2 linked regions of the Loktanella sp. M215 genome follow. Each later gene encodes a partner of the first gene's protein in a complex. Links are inferred from orthologs where the notes say so. Each region holds a gene or a part of one and is shown on either strand. Other genes may lie near its edges.

What was found.
Region 2: the proteins of GLR48_RS05340 (region 1) and xseA are in contact, whole or in part, in a cryo-EM structure (PDB 8TXR), measured with the Escherichia coli proteins. The link is inferred for Loktanella sp. M215 from one-to-one orthologs.

What each region holds. Positions count from the first base shown.
Region 1 is NZ_WMEA01000001.1:1,105,896-1,110,436, reverse strand. Bases 466-3,365 are described here. They hold GLR48_RS05340 (exodeoxyribonuclease VII small subunit), read right to left. Parts: upstream 2,086-3,365; coding sequence 1,846-2,085; downstream 466-1,845. Other genes in these bases: GLR48_RS05330 (response regulator), read right to left, coding at 3,120-3,365; GLR48_RS05335 (histone deacetylase family protein), read right to left, coding at 2,066-3,007; GLR48_RS05345 (polyprenyl synthetase family protein), read right to left, coding at 983-1,846; dxs (1-deoxy-D-xylulose-5-phosphate synthase), read right to left, coding at 466-973. Outside these bases: more of dxs, read right to left, coding at 1-465; more of GLR48_RS05330, read right to left, coding at 3,366-3,827; GLR48_RS05325 (MarR family winged helix-turn-helix transcriptional regulator), read right to left, coding at 3,817-4,329; GLR48_RS05320 (branched-chain amino acid aminotransferase), read left to right, coding at 4,480-4,541. UniProt on the Escherichia coli protein: Bidirectionally degrades single-stranded DNA into large acid-insoluble oligonucleotides, which are then degraded further into small acid-soluble oligonucleotides.
Region 2 is NZ_WMEA01000001.1:3,485,607-3,490,079, reverse strand. The notes cover bases 541-3,372. They hold xseA (exodeoxyribonuclease VII large subunit), read left to right. Parts: upstream 541-1,143; coding sequence 1,144-2,601; downstream 2,602-3,372. Other genes in these bases: GLR48_RS17125 (alkane 1-monooxygenase), read right to left, coding at 2,975-3,372; GLR48_RS17130 (hypothetical protein), read right to left, coding at 2,598-2,978; purD (phosphoribosylamine--glycine ligase), read right to left, coding at 541-1,071. Also shown: more of purD, read right to left, coding at 1-540; more of GLR48_RS17125, read right to left, coding at 3,373-4,003; GLR48_RS17120 (NAD(P)H-dependent oxidoreductase subunit E), read left to right, coding at 4,174-4,473. UniProt on the Escherichia coli protein: Bidirectionally degrades single-stranded DNA into large acid-insoluble oligonucleotides, which are then degraded further into small acid-soluble oligonucleotides.

The DNA of each region.
Region 1 (4,541 bases):
CGTTGGTATAGGACGGCGCGTTACTTTTCGCTTTCTGCTGCTCTCCGGTCAGGACGTCGAATTTGCCGCGGGCGTGGCCCCGGTCGGCGGCCCCTTCGGCGGGGGCAAAGCCCTTGCCCTTTTTCGTGATGGCGTGGATCAGGATCGGGCCGGTCGCCCGTTCCTTGACCGTGCGAAGCACCGCCAGCAACTGATCCATGTCGTGTCCGTCGATGGGACCGACATAGGAAAAGCCCAGCTCTTCGAACAGGGTGCCGCCGACGGTCATGTGCTTGAGGATATCCTTGGCGCGCTTCGCGCCCTCGCGGAAGGGCGGCGGCAGGAACGACACGGCACCCTTGGCCGCCGCCTTCAGATCCTGAAACGGACCCTCGGCATAGAGACGCGACAGATAGGATGACATCGCACCCACGGGGGGGGCAATCGACATCTCGTTGTCGTTCAGGATCACGATCAACCGCTTTTTCAGGTGGCCGGCATTGTTCATCGCCTCGTAAGCCATGCCGGCCGACAATGCGCCGTCGCCGATCACGGCAATCGCGTCGCCCGGATCGCCGCCCAGATCGCGGGCCGTGGCAAACCCGAGGGCTGCGGAGATCGAGGTGCTTGAATGTGCGGCACCGAAGGGATCATAGGCGCTTTCGCTGCGCTTGGTGAAACCCGACAACCCGTCCTTCATCCGCAGGGTGCGGATACTGTCGCGGCGTCCCGTCAGGATCTTGTGCGGATAGGATTGGTGGCTGACGTCCCAGATGATCTTGTCGCGCGGCGCGTCGAACACGGCGTGCAGCGCCACGGTGATTTCGACGACCCCCAGACCGGCCCCCAGATGACCGCCAGTGCTGGCGACAGTCGCAATCGTCTCGGCCCGCAACTCGTCCGCAAGGCGTCGCAACTGGACATCCGACAGGCCCTTCATGTCGGCGGGCAGGTGCACGCGGTCCAGCAGCGGCGTCTTGGGGCGGTCGGTCATGTCAGGTCCTCACTTGTCGCGCGCGATCACGAAACGCGCGGCATCCTTCAAGGTGTCGGCGTGGCGTCCATAGCAATCTAGCGCGTCACAGGCCGTGTCCACCAGATCGACCGCCCGCCGCTGCGCGCCTTCCAGCCCCAGCAGCGACACGAAGGTCGCCTTGCCGGCCGCCGCATCCTTACCGACCGCCTTTCCAACGGCGGTGGCATCCCCGGTGACGTCCAGGATGTCGTCCGCAATCTGGAACGCCAGCCCCAGCGCATCACCATAGGTTTTCAGCGGCAGTTCGTCCGCCTGCACGATCCGGGGACCCGCACAGCAGGCCCATGTGATCAACGCACCCGTTTTCCCGGCCTGCAGCGTGGTAATTTGATCCAGCGTCAGCGGCGGGCCGCTTTCGGCCGCGATATCCAGCGCCTGTCCCAGCACCATCCCCTGCGCACCGGCCGCTTGCGCCAGCGTCAGCGCGAGCGTCGCCCGCGCACTGTCGGTCACACCGGAGCCGGGCGTGCAGACCAGTTCGAACGCCAGCGACTGCAGCGCATCGCCAACAAGAATCGCCGTCGCCTCGTCCCACTTGCGGTGCACCGTCGGTTGACCGCGCCGCAGATCGTCGTCGTCCATGGCGGGCAGATCGTCGTGGACCAGCGAATAGGCGTGTAGCGCCTCGATCGCCGCGGCAGCGTGGCCCGCCCGGTCGCCGACGTCATGCAGACGCGCGCCTTCCAGAACCAGAAACGCGCGCAGCCCCTTGCCACCGCGCACGGCGTAAAGCATCGCCTCGCGCAACGGCAGGTCGGGGACCGGCGTCAGCGCGATCTCGATCAACCGCTGCGCCGTGGTGGCATCCAGCGCCAGCTGATTGGTGAACATCACGGGTCGAGCGGTGCCGTGCCCGCAGCCTGACCGTCAGGACCGGTCGTGATCTTGGCGACCTTCTCTTCGGCCTCGCTCAGCTTCGTCTCGCAGCGCTTCTTCAGCGCGGCACCGCGCTCGTACAGCGCGATGCTGTCGTCCAGCGCCACGTCGCCGCGTTCCAGCTTGCCCACGACTTGCTCCAGCTCGCGGATCGCGTCCTCGAATGTCATGCTTTCAACCGGCGTCTCTGCCATGGCTGCGCTCCCTCAACACGTTCACATGCGCGGCGGCCGAGGCCCCCAGCGCCGTCAGGTCATAGCCTCCCTCGAGGCACGACACCACCCGCCCGCCGCAGTGTTTGTCCGCCAGATCACAAAGCTGTTCGGTGATCCACGCAAAATCCGCCTCGACCAGCGCTAGCCCGGCGAGTGGATCGGCGCGGTGGGCATCGAATCCTGCGGAAATCAGGATCAGCTCTGGCCTGAAGGCATCGACGCGCGGCAGCACCCGCCCCTCCATCGCGACGCGGAAACCACGCCCGTTGGTGCCTTCGTCCAAGGGGACGTTGATGACATTGTCGGCGACACCCGTTTCATCCGCCGCCCCGGTCCCCGGGTAAAGCGGGCTCTGGTGGGTCGAGCAGAACAGGATACGGGGATCGTCCTCGACCAGATCCTGCGTGCCGTTCCCGTGGTGCACGTCGAAATCGACGATGGCGACGCGGGCCAGACCGTGGTGATCCAGCGCATGCTTCGCCGCAATGGCGACATTGCCGAAAAAGCAGAACCCCATCGCCGTGGTCCGTTCCGCATGATGGCCGGGCGGGCGCATGGCGACAAAGGCATTGGCCGCGTCGCCGCCCAGCACCAGATCGACGGCGCGCACAGCACCGCCGGCCCCCCGCCAGACCGCCGACAGCGTGCCCGGCGACATATGCGTATCGGCGTCCAGCGACACGAACCCGCTGTCCGGCGCGGCCCTGCGGATCGCGTCAAGGTGCGACTTCGGATGCACGCGCAACACGTCATCCTCGGCCGCATGGGGTGCCTGCACGCGCAGCAGATCCATGTCCTGCAACGCACCCAGCACGGCGTCCATGCGCGCCACCTGTTCCGGATGCCCCGGTGGCGTGACGTGATCCAAACAATCGGGATGAGAAATCAATGCGGTTTTCATGTCGCCCACAAAATCGAAACCCGATCGAAAGGACAAGCACCTTCATTTGGCAAAGTAAGCTCCCGCCGGAGGCTCCGACCTTGGCACGGGGCGCCACACTCGGCCTTGCTGGTCACGCCTCGTCAGGCGCCAGCATGTAACCCGACCCGCGCACCGTCTGCAGATAGCGCGGCTGCTTGGGGTCCGCTTCGATCTTGCGGCGCAGGCGTGTGATCTGGACATCGACCGCACGCTCTTGCGTCTGCCCGCCGGACCGGCTGAGTTCCTCGACCAGCTCCAGCCGGCTGACGGGTTCGTGGGGGCGGGCGGAAAAGATGCGCATCAACTGGCTTTCCGTCGCGGTCAGCCGCACCAGCGCCTCGTCCTGCCGCATCTCTCCCTTGGTGATGTCGTAGCGGACAGGACCAAGGTGCAGCACGGTCTGCGGGATCGGCTTCGCCTCGGCCTGCGGGGCGCGACGCAGGATCGCGTTGATCCGCAACAGCAGTTCCTTCGGCTCGAACGGCTTGGCGAGGTAATCATCGGCCCCAGCCTCGAGGCCGGCAATCCGGTCTTCGGTCTCGCCGCGGGCGGTCAGCAGCAGAACGGGCGTGCCGGACTGGTGCCGCAGGGCGCGGCAGAAGCTGATCCCGTCCTCGCCCGGCATCATCACGTCCAGCACGACCAGATCGAATTCCAGCCCTGCCAGAATGCGCCGCGCGTGTGCCGCGTCGCGGGCCGTCGTCACCAGAAAGCCGGACCGCATCAAAAACTTGCGCAAAAGCGTGCGGATGCGCTCGTCGTCATCGACAACCAGCAGGTGCGCGTCGTCAGCGGCCATCGGGTTTGTCCACCATGGCCTTGTAGTGATGCCGCATCTCGTCGTCCATCATCGCCTCCAGCACCTGTCTGAACCCTGCGACGGCCACGGGTCCCGCCGCGCGGTAGGCACTGCGCATGCGCTCGCGCTGGGAATCCGACAGGCTACGCTCTAACGCGGCGCCCTTTTCGGTCAGATGCAGATGACGCTCGCGCTTGTCGCGGTGACCCACGGTACTGGATACAAGACCGTCAGCGATCAGCGTGCGCAACACACGGTTCAGCGACTGCTTTGTCACACCGAGGATTCCCAGCAGGTTGTTGACCGTGGTGCCGGGGCTGCGGTGGATGAAATGGATCGCGCGGTGGTGTGCGCGACCGTAGGCCATATCCTCCAGAATCCGGTCGGGATCGGCGGTGAAGCCGCGGTAGGCAAAGAACATCGCCTCGATGCCCTTGCGCAGCTGCTCGTCGGTCAGAAACAGCAGCGCCTGCCCCGAGGGGCCTTGTTGTGGCTGGTTCATGGGCCTCGTCCCCCTCGGTTCGTGGGCACAATACGTCAGCGATGTTGACATGACTAGAGTCAACTGGTAGCGAGACGGCACAAATCGCGCAACTTTATGTCCGAAACGGACTTAGTCACGATACAAATGGAAATGTGAAGGGGTTTCGCCATGGAAGGCGCCTACGACGACCGCGACGGTAAAATCTGGATGGACGGCCAATTGGTCGAGTG
Region 2 (4,473 bases), 2.4 Mb from region 1 along the record:
GCTATCCTCCGGCAGGTCAGACAGGCCGCGGATCACGGTCCCCTTTGTATAGGCGCCGGGATAGCCCTGCGCCGCCATCACCACGGTCAGCGCGTGATCGTCGGCCCAGTGGACGCGCTGGTCGGCCAGGCGCCCTTCGGCGCAGGCGTGCAGCAGATCAAGGATCTGACCCCCCAGACGCATCATCAGACCCTGACATTCGGGATCGCCGAATCGGACGTTGAATTCCACAAGGCGCGGCTGGCCGTCCTTGATCATCAGGCCGACGAAAAGGACGCCGGTAAACGGCGTGCCGCGGGCGGCCATGGCGGCCATGGTCGGTTTCACGATCCGGTCGAGGGCGGCCTGTGTCACCGCCTCGGTCATCACGGGCGCGGGCGTATAGGCGCCCATGCCGCCGGTGTTGGGGCCGGTGTCGCCGTCGCCCACGCGCTTGTGGTCCTGTGCGGTGCCGATCGGCAGCACGGTCGTCCCGTCGCAGAGCACGAAGAAGGAGGCTTCCTCGCCATCCATGAATTCCTCGACCACGACCTCGGCCCCGGCGTCGCCGAACTGGCCACCCATCATGTCGTCGATGGCGGCGAGGGCTTCATCAAGCGTCATTGCGACGACGACGCCCTTGCCGGCGGCGAGGCCGTCGGCCTTGATGACGATGGGCGCGCCTTGGGTGCGGACATAGTCGCGGGCATCGTCGGGGTGGGTGAAATGGGCATAGGCGGCGGTGGGGGCGTCGCAGGCGTCGCAGATCGCCTTGGTGAAGGATTTCGACGATTCGAGCCGCGCCGCCGCGGCGGAGGGGCCGAAGACCGACAACCCTGCCGCACGGCAGGCGTCGGCAACACCGGCGGCGAGCGGTGCCTCTGGCCCGATCACCACGAAGTCGATGGCGTTCTGGGCGGCGAAGTCCACCACGGCGGCGCCGTCCATGATGTCGATCTCGGCGCATTCGGCCAGATCCGCGATGCCGGCGTTCCCCGGCGCCACGATCAGGCGGTCGCACTTCGGGTTCTGCTTGATCGCCCAGGCCAGGCTGTGTTCGCGGCCGCCGCTGCCCAGGATCAGGATATTCATCGGGGTCTCTCCGCTTGGCCTTGGTTGGGTTGCGTTCTAAGGTCAGCGCAGACGCATCACAAGGGCAGCCAGATGGACCTTTTCGAACACGCCGAACCTGCGAGCAACGCGCCGGAATTCACCGTCAGTGAAATCGCGGGCGCCGTGAAGAAGGCGATCGAGGGCGAGTTCGGGCATGTGCGGATCAGGGGCGAGGTCGGGCGCGTGACGCGGCCACGGTCCGGGCACCTTTATCTGGATCTGAAGGACGACCGCGCGGTCCTGTCGGGAATCATCTGGAAGGGGCGCGCGGACGCGCTGGCGCAATTGCCCGAGGAGGGGATGGAGGTTATCGCCACCGGGCGGCTGACGACCTTCCCCGGGCAGTCGAAATACCAGATCATCATCGACGACATCGCGCCTGCCGGTGCCGGTGCGCTGATGGCGATGTTGGAAAAGCGCAAAGCCAAGCTGCAGGGCGAGGGGCTGTTCGACACGGCCCACAAGCAGCCGCTGCCGTTCCTGCCAGAGATCATCGGCGTCGTGACCTCGCCCACCGGGGCGGTGATCCGCGACATCCTGCACCGGTTGCGCGACCGGTTTCCGCGCAAGGTGCTGGTCTGGCCTGTCGCCGTGCAGGGGGCGAATTGCGCCAAGGAGGTCGCTGCGGCGATCCGGGGGTTCAACATGATGACGCCCGGCGGCGCGCTGCCGCGGCCCGATCTGCTGATCGTGGCGCGGGGCGGCGGGTCGCTGGAGGATCTTTGGGGCTTCAACGAGGAAATCGTGGCGCGTGCGACGTTCGAGAGCCGGATTCCCCTGATCTCTGCCGTGGGGCACGAGACGGATACGACGCTGATCGACTTCGTCAGCGACCGGCGGGCCCCGACGCCGACGGCGGCGGCCGAGATGGCGGTGCCGGTGCGGATGGACCTGTTCGCTGCGCTGGACAATCAGGGTGCGCGGATCAGCCGGGCAGTGACGCAAGGGTTGGGGCTGCGCCAGCAGCGGGTGCGCGATCTGGCGCGCGCGTTGCCGCAGCCGGAGGCGCTGTTGCAGGGACCGGCGCAGCGGCTGGATTATCTGGGCGAGCGGTTGCCTGCGGCGTTACGCTCCGCTGCAGCGGCGAAGCGGGTGAAGCTGGCGAATGCGGCGCTGCGGCCGGGTGTGCTGCAGCGCGGTGTGGCTGAACAACGGCGCCGGCTGGATGCGCTGGCGGCAAGGCTGGACCCGGCTCTGGTGCGGCGCGTCGGCGATGCCGGTCAGCGGTTGTCGGGCCTGCGTCTGTCGCCGCCGGACCTTTCGCGCCCGCGCGAGCGGCTGGAAGCCCGCGTTCAGCGCCTGATCGACCGGGCGACGCGGGCCCAGGACGCACGCCGCGCCCGGCTGCTGGCGCTGGACCGCCTGCGGGAAACGCTGGGTTACCGCGAGACCCTTCGGCGCGGTTACGCGGTCGTGCGCGCCGATGGCGCGGTGGCGACGCAGACGGCGGATGTGCAGGGGGCGAGCGTGGTCGAGATCGAGTTCGCAGACGGGCGGGTGCAGGTCTAGGACAGCAGGTCAGGACCCGCGCAGACGAGGGGGGTCTGCGCCTCGGTCGCCTCGAACAGGACGGTGCCTTCGGTCGATTGCGCGCGCAAGCCGCGGTCGGTGCGATCGACCGTCCAGCACTTCGGGACCGGGTCGGTCAGGTAGACGAAGCAGATCAGCCCGTCGCGGTCGTACCAGACGCCGGTCTGGCAGACGCCGGGTTCCGACGACCATGTGACGGCGCGGTCGGGGCCGTAGGCTTCGACCCCGAAGGGGGTGCCGTCGGGCTGGGTGAAGGTCAGGGTCTTGCCGCTGACATAGGCGTCGAAATCCGCCGCCGTCATCGGGTCGGCCAATGTCGGTCCGGCGATCAGGCACAGGGCGAGCGCGCGGATCATGCGGATTGCCAGCGGCGCACCCGGCGGTCCATGACGCGGCGCCACAGCGGCGGGAACAGTGCCAGCGCCGCCATGGCGGGCAGGGACCGGGGCAGGGTCGGGCCGTCGTCCTCCAGCCGCAGGGTGGGAAAGGCGCGGGCCGGATGGGCGTGGTGATCGGCGTGGCGCGGCGCGTTCAGCATCATCGCCGCGGTGAACCACTGCGGCGCGTTCCAGCTGTGCCGGGGGCCGACGGGTTCCGGCTTGCCACCTTCGGTCACGCGACGGGTCAGGCCGTAGTGCTGCACGTAGTCCGACAGCAGCAGCTGCACCTGCGCGTAAGCGACAAGGCAGAGGTAGCCCAGCAGCCCGCGCCAGCCGCCCAGCAGCATCGCCAGCGCCAGCATCAGCGCACCCCCCGCCAGATAGACGACGTAAGGGTTGTGCCAGTGCGCGCGGCCCACGCGGTCGAGGCGCGCGGACTCGGCGGCATAGCCAAGGCGGAAGGCGCCGATCCAGGCGCGCGGGGCATAGGCCCAGAAGCCCTGTCCCTGCGGCGCGGTGGCCGGATCCTCTGGCGTGGCGACAAGCCGGTGGTGGATCAGCACGTGGGCCGAGGTGTGGTGCCCGTAAAGCAGCGAGATATAGACCCATTTGCCTAAGCGGTGCAGCGGGCGCGGGCCGCGGTGGATCAGTTCATGCGCGGTGGCATTGCCGACCTGCCCGAACCACAGGCCGGCGGCGATGGTCAGCCCGGCCTTGGCCCAGAGGCCCAGATTGTTGGCCCCCAGCTCGTGCACGATCAGCGCCAGTGTCGCGAAATGTCCAAACGCCAGCAGCACGCAAAGCCCGTCGGCGGCGGGGAATTCCCGGTTCGCGTCGTCGGCGGGCGGCAGCGTCACGGCGACAAGCTGGTCCAGAAGATAGGTCAGCAGCGTCATGCCGACCAGTGCCACCACGACCCAGGGACCACCCAACAGGGCCCCGGCGGCGATCAGACCCAACGGCAACAGCGTGGCAAGAGGGAACAGGATGACGGCAAACATGGCGACCCGGAATGAGATTCGCCTCTGCTATAACATCATCCGACGGCGGTGCCGCGAACGTCTTTGGGGTCAAGACTATTCGCCACAGGTACATTAGGACTTTTGGATGACGCTGACACCGGTTGGGGGCTATGTTAGGCACAGCGCGATGTGCATGCGGGGGAACGGTCATGGCTTTGGACGAAAAAGACGGCATCTGGAAATCGGGCCGTGGCAAGGGGCGCCACACGCCGAAAGGCCGCCAGCTGGACGATGCCGCATGGGACGAGGTGCGCGCCCTACTGGGGGACGCACCGCTCGCCCGCGACATGCTGATCGAATACCTGCACCTGATTCAGGACCGGTTTAACTGCCTGTCTGCCGCGCACCTGCGTGCGCTGGCCGAGGAGATGCGGCTGTCACAGGCCGAGGTCTACGAGGTCGCGACCTTCTACGCGCATTTCGACGTGGTGAAGGAAGGCGAGGCGCCA